DNA from 2 places in the Gordonia sp. UCD-TK1 genome. Region 2 is predicted to be linked to the other one. Evidence: riboswitches for the same ligand, from Rfam matches in the RefSeq annotation. Region 2 holds a riboswitch; the other holds the start of a gene.
What was found. Region 2 has a riboswitch for thiamine pyrophosphate ahead of A9310_RS02635 (TenA family protein). Riboswitches for the same ligand answer to the same signal wherever they lie in the genome.
Positions count from the first base shown of each region.

Region 1: another riboswitch for thiamine pyrophosphate. It lies ahead of thiC (phosphomethylpyrimidine synthase ThiC); the one in region 2 lies ahead of A9310_RS02635 (TenA family protein).

Region 1 is NZ_LZMP01000014.1:30,376-38,034, reverse strand. It holds gene egtB (ergothioneine biosynthesis protein EgtB) at 1-1,135, shown strand, start outside; gene egtD (L-histidine N(alpha)-methyltransferase) at 1,132-2,121, shown strand; gene A9310_RS10125 (LLM class flavin-dependent oxidoreductase) at 2,102-3,166, opposite strand; gene A9310_RS10120 (SHOCT domain-containing protein) at 3,361-3,750, shown strand; gene thiD (bifunctional hydroxymethylpyrimidine kinase/phosphomethylpyrimidine kinase) at 3,840-4,760, opposite strand; gene thiC (phosphomethylpyrimidine synthase ThiC) at 4,760-6,448, opposite strand; TPP riboswitch at 6,456-6,545, opposite strand; gene A9310_RS10105 (GNAT family N-acetyltransferase) at 6,765-7,112, shown strand; gene A9310_RS10100 ((2,3-dihydroxybenzoyl)adenylate synthase) at 7,235-7,659, opposite strand, start outside.
Region 2 is NZ_LZMP01000002.1:254,347-262,005, forward strand. It holds gene A9310_RS02620 (ABC transporter ATP-binding protein) at 1-408, opposite strand, end outside; gene A9310_RS02625 (ABC transporter permease) at 401-1,195, opposite strand; gene A9310_RS02630 (ABC transporter substrate-binding protein) at 1,170-2,195, opposite strand; gene A9310_RS02635 (TenA family protein) at 2,204-2,914, opposite strand; TPP riboswitch at 2,902-2,996, opposite strand; tRNA gene A9310_RS02640 (tRNA-Tyr) at 3,152-3,232, shown strand; tRNA gene A9310_RS02645 (tRNA-Thr) at 3,350-3,422, shown strand; tRNA gene A9310_RS02650 (tRNA-Met) at 3,444-3,517, shown strand; gene rpmG (50S ribosomal protein L33) at 3,611-3,778, shown strand; gene A9310_RS02660 (fused (3R)-hydroxyacyl-ACP dehydratase subunits HadA/HadB) at 3,873-4,970, shown strand; tRNA gene A9310_RS02665 (tRNA-Trp) at 5,217-5,289, shown strand; gene secE (preprotein translocase subunit SecE) at 5,329-5,802, shown strand; gene nusG (transcription termination/antitermination protein NusG) at 5,873-6,766, shown strand; gene rplK (50S ribosomal protein L11) at 6,842-7,273, shown strand; gene rplA (50S ribosomal protein L1) at 7,394-7,659, shown strand, end outside.

The DNA of each region.
Region 1 (7,659 bases), on a different contig from region 2:
GGCGAGCCCGGCGAAATGGCACCGGGCGCACGTCACCTGGTTCTTCGAGGAGTTCATCCTGCGGCGTGACCCCGCGTACAAGGTCTACGACGACACGTTCCGGTACCTGTTCAACAGCTACTACGAGGCTGTGGGAGAACGGCATCCACGACCTGATCGCGGTCTCGTCACGCGGCCGGGTGTCCGCGATGTGACCCGCTACCGCGAGCATGTCGACGCCGCGATGGTGGATCTCCTCGAGCGCGGCGACCTCGACGAGGCCGCACTCGAACTCGTCGAACTCGGCTTCAATCACGAACAGCAGCACCAAGAGCTGCTGCTCATGGACATCAAGCATCTCTTCTCCACCAATACGTTCGGGCCGGTGTACATCGATCGCGAACCCGACGAACCGGGCATCGCGAAAGCGTTGGGCTGGCGGCAGTTCGAGGGCGGCGTCAACGAGATCGGCGCGTTGGGCAGCGGATTCTCCTACGACAACGAGGGCCCCCGGCACCGGGTGTATCTCGAGGACTTCGAGATAGCCGACCGCGCGGTCACCAACGCCGACTGGCTGGAGTTCATGGCCGACGACGGTTACCGGCGCGCCGAATTCTGGTTGTCCGACGGGTGGGCGACCATCCGCCAGACCGGATGGGACGCACCGGGATACTGGCGCGACGAAACGGGTGCGCGCTCCACCGACCCGTCGGACTGGACGACGTACACCCTGTCCGGCCGGCGGCGGATCGTGCCCGACGAGCCCGTCCTGCACGTCTCGTTCTACGAGGCCGACGCCTACGCCCGCTGGGCGGGGGCCCGGCTGCCCACCGAATTCGAGTGGGAGATCGCTGCCGGCTCACTGGGTACCGAGCGCGGGGCCCTGCTCGACCCGGACCGATGTCATCCCGGCCGCGTCGGTGCGGCGATGATCGGGGATGTGTGGGAGTGGACGGCCAGTGCGTACCTGCCCTATCCCGGCTTCGTGCCCGCCAACGGCGCGGTGGGTGAATACAACGGCAAGTTCATGTCCGACCAGCATGTGCTGCGCGGGGCGAGCGCGGTGACGCCTGTGGGTCACGAACGACTGACGTACCGGAACTTCTTCCCGGCGCCGTCGCGCTGGGTCTTCTCGGGACTCCGGCTGGCCCGATGAGCCTCGACAGCGACACCCCGGTGACGGCGACCACCGGGGAGACGGCCATCGGGGGCCTTGCCGCAGACGCACTCTCGGGATTGTGGCAGCAACCGCCGGTCCTCCCGACGAAGTGGTTGTACGACGAGCGCGGCAGCAAGCTCTTCGACGAGATCACCCGTCTGCCCGAGTACTATCCCACCCGCCGCGAGACCGCGATCCTGCGCGCGCGGTCGGCCGAGATCGCCTCGACGACCCGTGCCGACGTCATCGTCGAACTGGGCTCGGGCACATCGACCAAGACGCGTCTGCTGCTCGACGCCTTCGTGGACGCGGCCGCCGACGGTGAGCGTCCGACCTACGTCCCCGTCGACGTCAGCACCGAGATGCTCACGACGACAGCCGAAGTGCTCGCCGTCGACTATCCCGGGATCGACGTCGTCCCCGTGGTCGCCGACTTCACCGAGCCCGACCTGGATCTCCCGCCCGCCGACGGCCCGCGCCTCGCGGTGTTCCTCGGTGGCACGATTGGCAACTTCGATCCTGCTGCGCGCGCGGAGTTCTATCGTTCGATGGTCGGCTCGTTGTCTCCGGGTGACTACTTCCTCCTCGGTACCGACCTCGTCAAGGACACCGGGCGGCTCGTCGCCGCCTACGACGACAGTGCCGGTGTGACCGCCGATTTCAACCGGAACATGATCGAGGTGCTCCGTGCCGGCCTCGACGCTCGCGGGCTCTACGCCGACGACTTCGAACACATCGCCCGCTGGAATCCGGGCGAGCACCGCGTCGAGATGTGGCTTCGCGCCCGGCGGGACGTCGACGCGTACTTCGGTGTGCTGGGCCGATCGTGGCGGGTGCCCGCGGGAACCGAGATCCACACCGAGATCAGCACCAAGTTCCAGCCGGGGGCGCTCGCGGAAGAACTCGAGTCGGCCGGACTGTCCGTCGTGTCGGCGTGGACCGATCCCGCGGGCGACTTCCAGCTCACCCTGACCCGACGCTGAGCAGTTCGCGCACCCGCGGGATGACCTGCGTCCCATAGAGCTCGACACTGCGCATGAGCTCGGCGTGGCCGAGTGTCCCGTGCGAGTACTTCAGGTCGAATCGGCTCAGTCCCAGTGCTTGGACGGTCGACGCGATCTTGCGGGCGACGGTGTCGGGCGACCCGACGTAGAGCGAGCCGCCGGGTCCGGTCGACCGCTCGAACTCGATGCGGGTCGGCGGCGGCCAGCCGCGTTCGCGACCGATGCGCCCGACGTACTCGCGGTAGTGCGGCCACAGGTCGTCGCGTGCCTGCGCGTCGGTGTCGGCGACATGTCCCGGTGAGTGCACGCCGACGGGCATCAGCGGTTTGTCCATCTCGCGCAGGGCGCGGTGATAGAGATCGACGTACGGCTTGAAGCGCAGTGGGTCGCCGCCGATGATCGCGAGCATGAGCGGCAGACCGTACGACGCGGCACGTACCACCGACTCCGGGCTGCCGCCGACCGCGATCCACGTCGGCAGGGGCGGGTTCTCGAGTTCGGGGTAGACCGTCTGGGACTGCAGAGGACTGCGCGTGGAACCCGACCAGGAGACCGGTCGGCCGGTGCGCAGTTCGGCGAACAGGGCCAGCTTGTCGCTGAACAGTTCCTCGTAATCGGAGAGGTCGAAACCGAACAGCGGAAACGACTCGGTGAACGACCCGCGCCCGAGGATCACCTCGGCACGACCCGACGACAACGCATCGACTGTCGAGAACCGCTGGAACACGCGGATCGGATCATCGGAACTCAGGACGGTGACGGCCGAACCGAGACGCATCCGGGTGGTGCGCGCCGCGATGGCGCCGAGTACGACCTCGGGTGCCGACACCGCGTAGTCGTCCCGGTGATGCTCACCGACACCGAGGAAGTCGACGCCGACCGTGTCGGCGAGGATGGCCTGCTCGAGCAGATCGCGCAGGGTCTGCGACCCCGAGCGCAATGTGCCGTCGGGTTCGGCGGTGATGTCCCCGAACGTGTCGAGACCGAGCTCGACCTTCTCGATACCTACCGGGTGAGATTCCATGTCGCCCTTCGCGAAGTTGTGATCGTGCGGGGCGAAATCGGAGGAATTGCGCCCGCAATGGTCTTTTCACACGATTTCACGAACATCTTTCCAGTTCGTCACGGTGTCGAGGTCGGTGCTGTGTAATGCTTCATAACGGTTCATGTGCTCGGCTCTGAACTCGCCGATTTCTTCTAGACAAGGGAGACACTCCGATGTGGGATTCATTCTGGGACTTCATCTGGTACACGATCGTCATCTTCGCGTTCGTGGCCTACCTGATCGTCCTGTGGCACATCATCAGCGACCTGTTCCGGGACAAGGCCGCGTCGGGCTGGCAGAAGGCGGCCTGGATTGTCTTCTTGATCTTCCTCCCGTACCTCACCGCCATCGTGTACCTGCTCGCCAAGGGCAAGGGGATGGCCGAGCGTCAGCGTGAGGCCTACAGCGAGGCCAAGCAGGCGTCCGACGAGTACATCCGGTCCGTCGCAGGCACCTCGCCGACCCAGCAGATCGCCGACGCGAAGAACCTGCTCGACTCGGGCGCGATCACACCCCAGGAGTTCGAGCACTTGAAGAGCAAGGCCCTCAGCGGAACCGCCTGACGGTCCCTCGACACAGACAACGCTCCCCGATGGCGCCGGTCGCCGTCGGGGAGCGTTGTCTGTTTCTCGGGTTCGGAACCGGCGTCGCGTCAGTCCGCCGACCCGACGCCCACACGCCACAGCGGATTGACCGGACCGTGGCCGGCGCCCAGTGGATACGCAGCGGCCAGGCAGCGGGTCACCCAGTCCTTGCCGAAGCCGACCGCCGCGGGAACGTCGTGCCCGTGGGCCAGCGCGCATGCGATCGCGGCGGCGAGGGTGTCGCCGGCGCCGTGGTCATGCGGGGTGTCGATGCGTTCGTGGCTGAGCTCGATGAACCGGTGGCCGTCGTAGAGCAGATCGGGGGAGTGGTCCGAGCTTCGTAGGTGCCCGCCTTTCACCAGCGCCCAGCGCGGCCCGAGATCGAGCAGCGCCCTGGCCGCGTCGCGTTGCGACGCGGTATCGGTGACCTCGATCCCGGTGATCAGGCGAACCTCGTCCAGGTTCGGGGTCACCACCGTCGCGAGGGGAAACAGGCTGTGCCGCAGGGTGTCGAGTGCCGAGTCGGCGAGCAGCTGGTTGCCGTGCATCGACGCGCACACCGGATCGACCACCAGCGGAACGGATGTGTCCCGGCCGATACCGCTCGTGCGGCACTGCTCGACGATGGCCTCGATGATGGGCGCCGACGCGAGCATCCCGGTCTTCGCCGCGGCCACACCGATGTCACCGGACACGGAGTCGATCTGCGCCGCCACGGTCTGCGGTGAGATCTCCTCGAACCCGCTCACGCCCACCGAGTTCTGGACCGTCACCGCGGTCACCGCGACACACCCGTGCACCCCGAGCAGGGCGAAGGTGCGCATGTCTGCCTGTATTCCCGCGCCCCCGCCGGAGTCCGAACCCGCGATCGTCAGGACCCGTACCGGGGCCGTTCCGGGCGGTGACAGCGGGAGTCCCGTGTAGGCCTGTTCGTCGACCGTGCGCTGATTCGCGTCGACTGTGCGTCGTCGTGCGTCGTCTGTGCGCATCAGGCGCCGCCGGTCGTCTGGAGCGGGAGGTACACGCGGTTACCGGCCTCGGCGAACTCGGCCGACTTCGCGGCCATGCCCTCGGCGATAGTCCGGTCGATGTCGTCCGCGGTGACGAGACCGTGCTCCTCGGCGTAGGCGCGGACGTCCGCCGAGATCCGCATCGAGCAGAACTTGGGTCCGCACATCGAGCAGAAGTGGGCGGTCTTCGCGGGCTCGGCGGGTAGCGTCTCGTCGTGGTATGCGCGCGCGGTGTCGGGGTCGAGGGCGAGATTGAACTGGTCGGTCCAGCGGAACTCGAAGCGCGCCTTGCTCAGTGCGTCGTCGCGTTCCTGTGCCCGCGGGTGGCCTTTGGCCAGGTCGGCCGAGTGCGCCGCGATCTTGTACGTGATCACGCCGACCTTGACGTCGTCGCGGTCCGGAAGTCCTAGATGCTCTTTCGGAGTCACGTAGCACAGCATCGCGGTGCCGGCCTGAGCGATCATCGCCGCGCCGATGGCCGAGGTGATGTGGTCGTAGGCCGGCGCGATGTCGGTGGCGAGCGGACCCAGGGTGTAGAAGGGGGCCTCCTCGCACAGCTCCTCCTCCAGGCGCACGTTCTCGGCGATCTTGTGCATCGGGACGTGCCCGGGGCCTTCGATCATGACCTGCACACCATGCGATTTGGCGATCGCGGTCAGCTCGCCGAGAGTGCGGAGTTCGGCGAACTGGGCCTCGTCGTTCGCGTCGGCGATCGATCCGGGGCGCAAGCCGTCGCCGAGGGAGAACGTGATGTCGTAGCGGCGGAAGATCTCGCACAACTCGTCGAAGTGCGTGTACAGGAACGACTCCCGGTGGTGCGCGAGACACCAGGCCGCCATGATCGAACCGCCGCGCGAGACGATGCCCGTCACCCGCTTCGCGGTCAGCGGAACGTAGCGCAGCAGGACACCGGCATGGACGGTCATATAATCGACGCCCTGCTCCGCCTGCTCGATGACGGTGTCGCGATACAGTTCCCAGGTCAGCGAGGCGGGATCGCCGTTGACCTTCTCCAGCGCCTGGTAGATCGGAACCGTCCCCACGGGGACCGGCGAGTTACGCATGATCCACTCGCGGGTGGTGTGGATGTCGGCGCCGGTCGAGAGATCCATGATCGTGTCGGCGCCCCAGCGGGTGGCCCACACCATCTTCTCGACCTCGTCGGAGATCGAGCTGCGCACCGCCGAATTACCGATGTTCGCATTGACTTTCACCGCGAAGTTCTTGCCTATGATCATCGGTTCGGACTCGGGGTGGCGGTGGTTGGCCGGGATGACCGCGCGGCCGATGGCGACCTCCGACCGGACCAGTTCGGCGTCGACGCCCTCCCGGGCGGCGATGAACCGCATCTCGTCGGTGATGATGCCGGCACGCGCCCAGGCCAGCTGGGTGCTCGCGCCGTCGATCGGGTCGGGCCGATGCCAGCTGTCGCGGGTGGGGGTGAGGCCCTTCTCGACGTCGATGTGCGCCGCCGTATCGGTGTAGGGGCCGGAGGTGTCGTAGACGTCGAGGTGTTCGCCGTTGGTGAGCTGGATTCGACGCTGCGGCACACGCAGGTCGTCGACGGCGAGGTAGTGCTTGGCGCTGCCCTCGATCGGGCCGAGGGTCAGGAACCCGGAATCGGCGGGTGCGCTGCTGTTGCGGGTGGTGGATACACGTGTGCCCATGGCTGGTCTCCCTACGCCGGCATTACCCGGACAGGTTCGAGCGGTCGGCGACCGCCCGTCGCCATCTCAGCCCTCGGTCATCGTGAGAGCCCCCGCGGTGTGTAGTTGTCGTGCGTCCGCCACCCTACATCGCATCGTCCGGTCGGGTCGTGCGGGTGGGGAAGACCGTATCGATTTGCGACGATCACACGATCGGGGTCGGCAGTTACGGTTCCGTAAGGTACCGTGTGACCCGGATCACAGGGGTGGCGCTGTCGCGTGTGGCAGGTACGCGCCGGTGATCCGATGTCCGCGATCACGAGGTGAGGAGGGTCGGGTGCTACGCAAGCATCGTCAGCGACCACCACAGTCGGCGAAGTCCATCCTGCAACAAATCTCGCAGGTGGTACACAATCCCGACCGCGACCGATTCGAACTCTGGGTCGCCGGCGACCTGGTCGGCGTGCTCGGTTATTCGACCGAGTCGGCGGACGGTCAGACCACCATCACCGTGCTGCACACCGTGCTCTACGACGAATACAGCGGACACGGACTCGCCACGCGACTCACCCGTAGCGCCGTGCACTACACCCGCGAACAGGGTGCCCGCCTCCGGCCGGTGTGCACGTTCACCAAGCGCTACCTCGACAGCCATCCCGGGATCGTGCCGCTCGCCCCGGTGTGAGGGTGGCTGGTTCCTGCGCTGCGTCACCAGGCCCTTCGAGGCTCGTAGACCTCGACGCGCTCCTTCGTCGCTTGCTCGGCCCGGTGGCTTTCGCTCCTCGCACCTCAGGGAGCGGGGGGACCTCAGCCGGTCGGTGGGGCCAGCAGCGTCTCTCGAAGCACCTTCTTGTCGATCTTGCCGACCGCGGTGACCGGCAGGGTGGTCACGACGCGGACCACGTCGGGCAGTTTGAAGGACGCGAGACCGCGTTCGGCGAGGAACGTACGGATCGTCGCCAGCTCGAGCGGCCGGCCCGCCGGGTGTTCGTGCGAGAGGACCACGGCGGCGCAGATCTTCTCGCCGAGTGCGTCGTCGGGGAGGCCGACCACCGCGACCTGCCGGACCGAATCGTGGGCGAGGAGGTTCTCCTCGACGTCGTCGGCGGCGACGTTCTCCCCGGCGCGCACGATGGTGTCCTTGATGCGGCCGGTCACGGCCAGGTGCCCCGACGGCAGCCGGGTGACCTTGTCCCCGGACCGGTAGAACCCGTCCGGTGTGAAGGACTTCT
Region 2 (7,659 bases):
GAATCCGGCGAGTCCGAAGGCGGGGAAGAGGTCCGCGGCCCGGCGTCGGGCCTCGTTCGTCGGCACGCCCTGCACCTGGAGGCCGAGGATGGTGTTGTCCAGCACGGTGCGCCATGGGAACAGCAGGTCCTTCTGCGGCATGTACGCGCAGTGTCCGGCGATGGCGGGTTCGGAGCCGACGGACGCGCTGCCGGAATCGGGGACGTCGAGTCCGGCCAGCAGGCCGAAGACGGTGCTCTTGCCACATCCGCTGGGCCCGATGACGGAGACGAACTCGCCGGGCTCGGCGGTGAACGACACCCCGTCGAGGACCTCCCGGCGAGGTTGTCCGCGTCCGGGTCGGGGATAGGACTTGGTGAGCCGGTCGACGACAAGTCGGTGGTCCGGGACCAGCCGGTGGTCAGTCATGGTGGTTCCGGTCCTCGGCGCGGGCCCAGGGCGCGACGATCCGCTCGACGGCGAAGGTGAGCAGGTACAGCGTGACGCTCAGGAGCGCGGTCACCAGCACCGCCGCGAGCACCAGGTCCGTGCGGAACGAGTTCTTCTGCAGGCTCATGTAGATGCCGAGACCCTGGGTGGCGCCGACGTACTCGGCGAACACGGCGCCCACCACCGCATAGGTGATGCCGATCCGCAGCGCGGTGAAGAACCTCGGTAGCGCGGACGGGAGCCGCACGTACCGGAAGACCTGGCGGCGGGTGGCCCCCATGCTGCGCATCAGCGCGCCGGCCTCGCGGTCGGTGGCGGCGAATCCCTCGATCAGGCCGATCGCCACCGGAAAGAACGTGACCAGGGCGATGACCAGCACCTTCGGGAGTAGGCCGAAGCCGAACCAGATGATCATCAGCGGTGCGATCGCGATGATCGGCAGGGTCTGGGAGGCGACGAACAACGGCACGAACGCCCGTCGCAGCGCCGGCGAGAAGTCGACGACGATGGCCAGCAGCCAGGCCAGGACCAACGAGACCGTGAACCCGATCAGGGTCACCTGCAGCGTCGCCGCGGCGTGCACCCCGATCTCTGCGCGGTGCGACCAACCCTGCGCGACGACGCGCGACGGCGACGGCAGCACCTGCGGCCGGATTCCGCTGACGTCGACGTAGACCTGCCAGACCGCCACCAGGACGACCACCGCGACGAGCGCGGGCGCGATGCGACGCAGGCCGGTGCTACCGAGGGGTGTCGAGGTAGTCATTGGTGAAGTACGTCGACCAGTCCGGCTCGGTCGTGAGCGGCGCCCCGTCCGGGCCGGTCAGCAGACCGCTGCGGTACAGGAACCCGGAGTTCCCGGCCCACTGTTCGAGCGTCTGTCGCCCGACCCGGCCGTCGGCGTCCTTCATGTACTGACCGGCGAGCATGCGCTGGCTCTCGAACACCAACTGCTCGTCGTTGAACGCACCGGGGTTGGCGGCGAGGAGGTCGCGGGCCGCCGCGTCCGGGTCGTCGGCCGCTGCCTGGTAACCGCGCTGCAGCGCCGTCACGAAGGCCGCCGCGCGGTCCGGGTTGTCCGCCAGCCAGTCCTCGTTGGCGTCGACGACGATCGCGTATGCCTCCGGGAAACCGAAGTCGGTGTAGTGGAAGTACCTCATCGGGGTTCCGCGATGCTCGGCCTCGATGCCCTCCCACGCGAGATAGGAGACGGTGAAGTCGGCCTGACCGGAGTAGACCGCCTCGTATGCCGAGGTCCCGAGGGTCACCGAGGTGAACTCGCCGGTGCCGCCGTCGTTTCGGATCACCTGCTCGAGGGTCTTCTCCTCGCCCGGGTCGCCGAAACCGGCGTATGTCTTCCCGTCGAGGTCCTTCGGGCTCGTGATGTCGCGGCGGTCGGCGCGGACACCGATGCCGGTGGCCCACTTCTGCAGCGGCGCGAACACGGAGATGGTGTGCGCGCCCGATGCCCGCGAGAAGGTCGACGAGTTGTGGGTGCTGATCCCGAACTCGGCGTTGCCCGCGTCCACGATGGTGTCCACGGCGGTGTTGTTGTACGGCAGGATCTCGACGTCGAGTCCGGCCTCCTCGAACCAGCCGCGCTGCTGCGCCACGAACAATCCCGTGTGGTTGGTGTTCGGGGACCAGTCGAGCGCGAATCGGATGGTGCCGTCCGAACCGGCGCCCGAACCGCACGCGGTGATCGCCGACGACGCGACGACCGCGGCGGCGAGCGCGGTGAGGAGGCGGCGCGCGCGGGCGCTCATGCGGGCGCTCATGCGGCGGGCCACGGTTGCGGGTTCAGCGCGGTGTCCCAGAACAGAAGCTCGAACCGGGTGGCGACGGTGAACGCCGTGGCCATCGCGGCCCGCTCCCGCTCGCCGGCGTGCGCCGCGGCCTCGTCCACGAGTTCCCTTGCCCGCGAGGCGGATTCCTGGAACTCCGGGGCGTCGTAGGTGGTCACCCACTGCGCGTAGGGGTGGTTCGGGTCGGCGGCGAGCACCTGGGCGGCACTCGCGGCCAGGGCCCGGCCGACTTCCGCGTAGATCCAGAAGCAGGGCAAGGCCGCGGCCGCGCCGACCGCATACGACTCGGTCGCGGCGACGGCCGTCAGGTAGGACACGTACCCCAGGCACGCCGGCGACGGCTCGGGTTCGCCCTCACGCGGAGGCAGCTGGCCGCCGTTGAGCAGGTCGCCGTGGAGCGCCGACTCGACGGTGGCCGCGGTGGCCGACGAGTTCGCCCAGAACCCCGCGGTCTGCGGGTCGGGGGATTTCGACGCCAGGATGGCGAGGGCCTTCGCGTACCCGGCCAGGTACAGCGAGTCCTGCTCCATGTAGGTGCGGAACACCTCGAGTGGCAGCGTCCCGTCGCCGAGCCGCCGCAGGAACTCGAGGTCGTCGATCGCCGTCCGCAACCTCTTCGTCTCCTCCCAGAGGTGGTCGGAGAATCGGCCGGAGACCGGCACGTGCGCATGCACAGACATGACATCCCTTCGTCAGCATTACCTGGACAGGTTCTCGGGTCTCATCTCAGCCCCGCGTCGCGGAGCACCCCGTGTCAGAACGCAGCCACAGTAGCAGGAGTGGGGGTCGCAGTGGGACGCCTGTGCCACGACCATGTCCCGGCCTGTTGACCAGCTGGTTTGCGCGTTGATGCGGTGTTCGTTGTATTCTTCACGGCGTTGTTCGTACGGCCGTCACGGTGGCCGGAAGAGCGGCACGGCAGGTTGCCCGAGCGGCCAAAGGGAGCGGATTGTAAATCCGTCGCGCAAGCTACATAGGTTCGAATCCTATACCTGCCACAGCGTGGTCCATTCTCGCGAAACTGCTCTACAGACGGTCTCCGACCAGCGATTTGTCTAGCGCAGACGCGAGTGTGTAACCTCGTTAAGGCTCTCGGGCACAACCGCCCGGGGCACGCCCCCTTAGCTCAGTCGGCAGAGCGTTTCCATGGTAAGGAAAAGGTCGACGGTTCGATTCCGTCAGGGGGCTCGCTGGACGAGAAGTCCGCGGGGCGGTGTAGCTCAGCTGGTTAGAGCGCACGACTCATAATCGTGAGGTCGAGGGATCGAGTCCCTCCACCGCTACACATCGGGTCCGACCGGAACCGAGCGCAAGGGTCGCAAGCCCTGAGGGAACTTCCGAACCCGACCACGTACCACCCGAAAGAAGGCAATCAAGTGGCCTCCTCAACAGATGTTCGCCCCAAGATCACCTTGGCCTGCGAGGTGTGCAAGCACCGTAACTACATCACGAAGAAGAACCGCCGCAACGATCCCGATCGCCTCGAGATCAAGAAGTTCTGCCCGAACTGCGGCAAGCATCAGGGGCACAAGGAATCGCGCTGACGCTGTCGTCGGCCGTTTCGAAGTACCACCAGCAGCGGGCTGCCTCTCGATGAGGCAGCCCGTCTTGCTGTGTCGGCCGAAGGAGTAGAGCTCAATGTCACAGGTAAGCGGAGCCGAGATCCAGGATCGTCCGGACGAGGCGTCGAACGGTGGCGCGAAGCCGACCCCCGACGAGATCGCCGCCCACACCCAGAGCCTTGTCGGCTTCCATTACACGGTCGACGACTATTACGAGATCGGCCGCGAGGAGATCCGTAAGCACGCGATGGCGGTGCAGGATGCGCACCCGACCCACTGGAGCGAGGAGGGCGCCCGGGCCTTCGGTCACGACCGCCTGATCGCCGCGCCGACCTATGTGTCGGTGCTCGGGATCATCGCCCAGCGCAAGCTCTTCGAAGACGTCGTCACCGGCTACGACATGTGGCAGATCATGCAGACCGACCAGCGGCTGGTCTACCACCAGCCGATGAAGGTCGGGGACCGCCTGATCTGCGACGTCTCGCTCGAGTCGTTCCGGCACGTGAGCAGTCCCGAGATGATCGACCTGATGGTCACCAAGAACGTCATCTGGAACCAGCACGACGAGCCGGTCATGACCACGTGGACCTCCCTGGCCGCGCGTCCCGGCATGGACGTCGACCCGGAACTCGAGGCGTCCCTCGACCACGTGATGATCAAGGTCGACGCCATCGGCGAATCCGGGCACACCGTCGAGCCGAAGGCGGGTCGCTACGACCTCCCCGACCCGACGCAGTCGCCGGGCGCCTTCGGTGCCGTCGACTTCGACACGCTCACGGTGGGTCAGGAACTCACGCCCAAGCGCTACCTGCTGACGCGCGGCAATCTCGCGAACTATGCGGGCGTGGCCGGCGACCCCAACCCGATCCACTTCTCCGACCACGTCGTGAACGCGGCCGGCATGGACGACGTCGTCGCGCACGGCATGCAGACGATGGGGCTCGGCGCGAGCTTCGTCTCCGAGTTCATCGGTGACCCGGCGGCTTTCTGCGAGTACAACGTGCGCTTCACCAGCCCGGTGTACGTCCCGGCCGACGACAGCGCGGCCGTCGACTTCACCGGCAAGGTGAAGTCGCTCGATCCCGCGACCCGCCGCGGGACCATCGCCATCACCGCCAAGCAGGGCGATCGCCGCATCTTCGGACGCGCGCAGGCCGTCATCCAGTTCAACTGATCGACCGGTCGCGAGCCGTTCGGGCGGCTCACGGGCGGGTGGCGTGTACGGTCGTCGGGGGAGCGGAGGCGAGCCCGTTTTGGGTCCACCGCCCCGGTGATCTACACTGAAGTGTCTGATTGATTCAGACTTGCGCGCTACCCATAGGGTGGCGCGTTGGTTTTGTCGGCGACGAAACGTCGACGGGCCGCGAGGCCGGATCGAGAAGGACGGCAACGCCGACCACTCCGGTGGCGGGCGTCGCAAAGGGGCGTAGCTCAATTGGCAGAGCAGCGGTCTCCAAAACCGCAGGTTGCAGGTTCAAGTCCTGTCGCCCCTGCCCTGGTGAAGGGCACACGCTGACGAGAGGACCGCGAAGTTGAGCAAGCGAGACCGGGCCGCCCGCGCCAAAGACGCCGCAGAGGGTTCTGCGGCCGATTCGGCCGCGGCTGAGCTCGACGGTCGCGACGAGGCCATCGACGCGGGTACGGACGACGACACGTCGACCGGAACCGCGAAGGAGCTGCGTCCGTCCGGTAAGCGCTCGGCTCGCGGACGTCGCTCGGCGGCGGGTGCAACCGACGGTGACGCCGACTCCGACACGGGGTCCGTCGCCGTCAAGGAACGCAAGACCAAGAAGAAGGCGTCTGCCGAGGAGAGCCGGAATCCGTTCGTACGGATCTGGGTCTTCCTGACGCAGGTCGTCGCCGAGCTGAAGAAGGTCATCTGGCCTACGCGGCGCGAGATGATCACCTACACGATCGTCGTGCTCGTGTTCGTCATCGTGATGACCGCGTTCATTGCCGGCCTCGACCTCGCCTTCGCCAAGGGCGTGCTCTGGTTGTTCGGCTGACCCACGCGGTGGGCTCGGCCGGCGACGAGGAATACGACCGCCAGATGAACCATAAGGAGCGTGGGCTGCAGTGAGCACCCCGGAGAACGAACTCGCCTCGACCGATTCCGTCGACGTGGCTGCTGCCGACGTCGACGCTGTCGACGCGGCCGTGACCGACGCGGTGGACACCGAGGGTGACGCGGTCGCCGACGACGCGGTCGTCGAGGGTGACGAGGCCCCCGCCGAGGACACCGTCTCCGAGGATGCCGACGAGGCCGCGGTTGACGAGGCCGCCGCCGACGAGGCCCCTGTCGACGAGGCCCCTGTCGAAGAGGCCGAGGTCGAAGCGGTTGAGGTCGATCCGGTCGAGGAACTGCGCAAGCAGCTCCGGCGCGCGCCCGGCGACTGGTACGTGATCCACAGCTACGCCGGTTACGAGAACAAGGTCAAGGCCAACCTCGAGACCCGCGTGCAGAACCTCGACGTCGGCGACTACATCTTCCAGGTCGAGGTGCCGACCGAAGAGGTCACCGAGATCAAGAACGGCCAGCCCAAGAAGGTCAACCGCAAGGTGCTGCCGGGCTACATCCTCGTCCGCATGGAGCTCAACGACGAGTCGTGGGGCGCCGTGCGCAACACGCCGGGTGTCACCGGCTTCGTCGGGATGACCAGCAAGCCGTCGCCGCTCTCGCTCAACGAGGTGCTGCAGTTCCTGATGCCGCGGACCGAGGCCAAGAAGCCCGCCGCGTCGCGCGGTGCCGCCGCCGAGGGCGTCGAGGCCGCAGCTGCCGCCGCGTCGAACGTCATCGAGGTCGACTTCGAGGTCGGCGAGTCGGTCACCGTCATGGACGGCCCGTTCGCCACGCTGCCCGCGTCGATCAGCGAGGTCAACGCCGAGCAGCGCAAGGTCAAGGTCCTCGTGTCGATCTTCGGTCGCGAGACGCCGGTCGAGCTCGGGTTCAACCAGGTCGAGAAGATCTAGGGCCGGACCACCAACCCAGAACTTTCACGTCTCCAGCGGGCGTGAATTCGCAAGGAAACAAGCAAGGAACAGAAGATGCCTCCCAAGAAGAAGAAGCTCGCCGGGATCATCAAGCTCCAGATCTCGGCAGGCCAGGCCAACCCGGCCCCGCCCGTGGGTCCGGCGCTCGGTCAGCACGGCGTGAACATCATGGAGTTCTGCAAGGCGTACAACGCGGCGACCGAGTCGCAGCGCGGCAACGTCATCCCGGTCGAGATCTTCGTGTACGAAGATCGCTCCTTCGACTTCAAGTTGAAGACCCCGCCGGCTGCGAAGCTCCTGCTGAAGGCCGCCGGCCTGCAGAAGGGCTCCGGCGAGCCCCACACCAACAAGGTCGGCAAGGTGAGCATGGACCAGGTCCGTGAGATCGCCAAGACCAAGGCCGAAGACCTGAACGCCAATGACATCGACCAGGCCGCGAAGATCATCGCCGGTACTGCTCGGTCCATGGGCATCACCGTCGAGTGAGCTTGCGATCTCGCGCTCTCGACACCGTCGAAGGCTGACAGACCTCATCATCACCGTGGGAGGGCCGGCTCGGCCCGCACCACACACCCCGCCGACTGACGGCGGAGAAGGAACAGAGCAATGAGCAAGAAGAGCAAGGCCTACGCGGCCGCGGCCGAGAAGGTCGACAAGACCAAGCTGTACAGCCCGCTGGAGGCTGTGGAGCTGGCCAAGGACACGTCGTCGAAGAACACCGACGCGACCGTCGAGGTCGCGATCCGGCTGGGCGTCGACCCCCGTAAGGCAGACCAGATGGTTCGAGGCACCGTCAATCTGCCGCACGGCACCGGTAAGACTGCCCGCGTGATCGTGTTCGCCGCCGGCGACAAGGCCGCCGAGGCCACCGC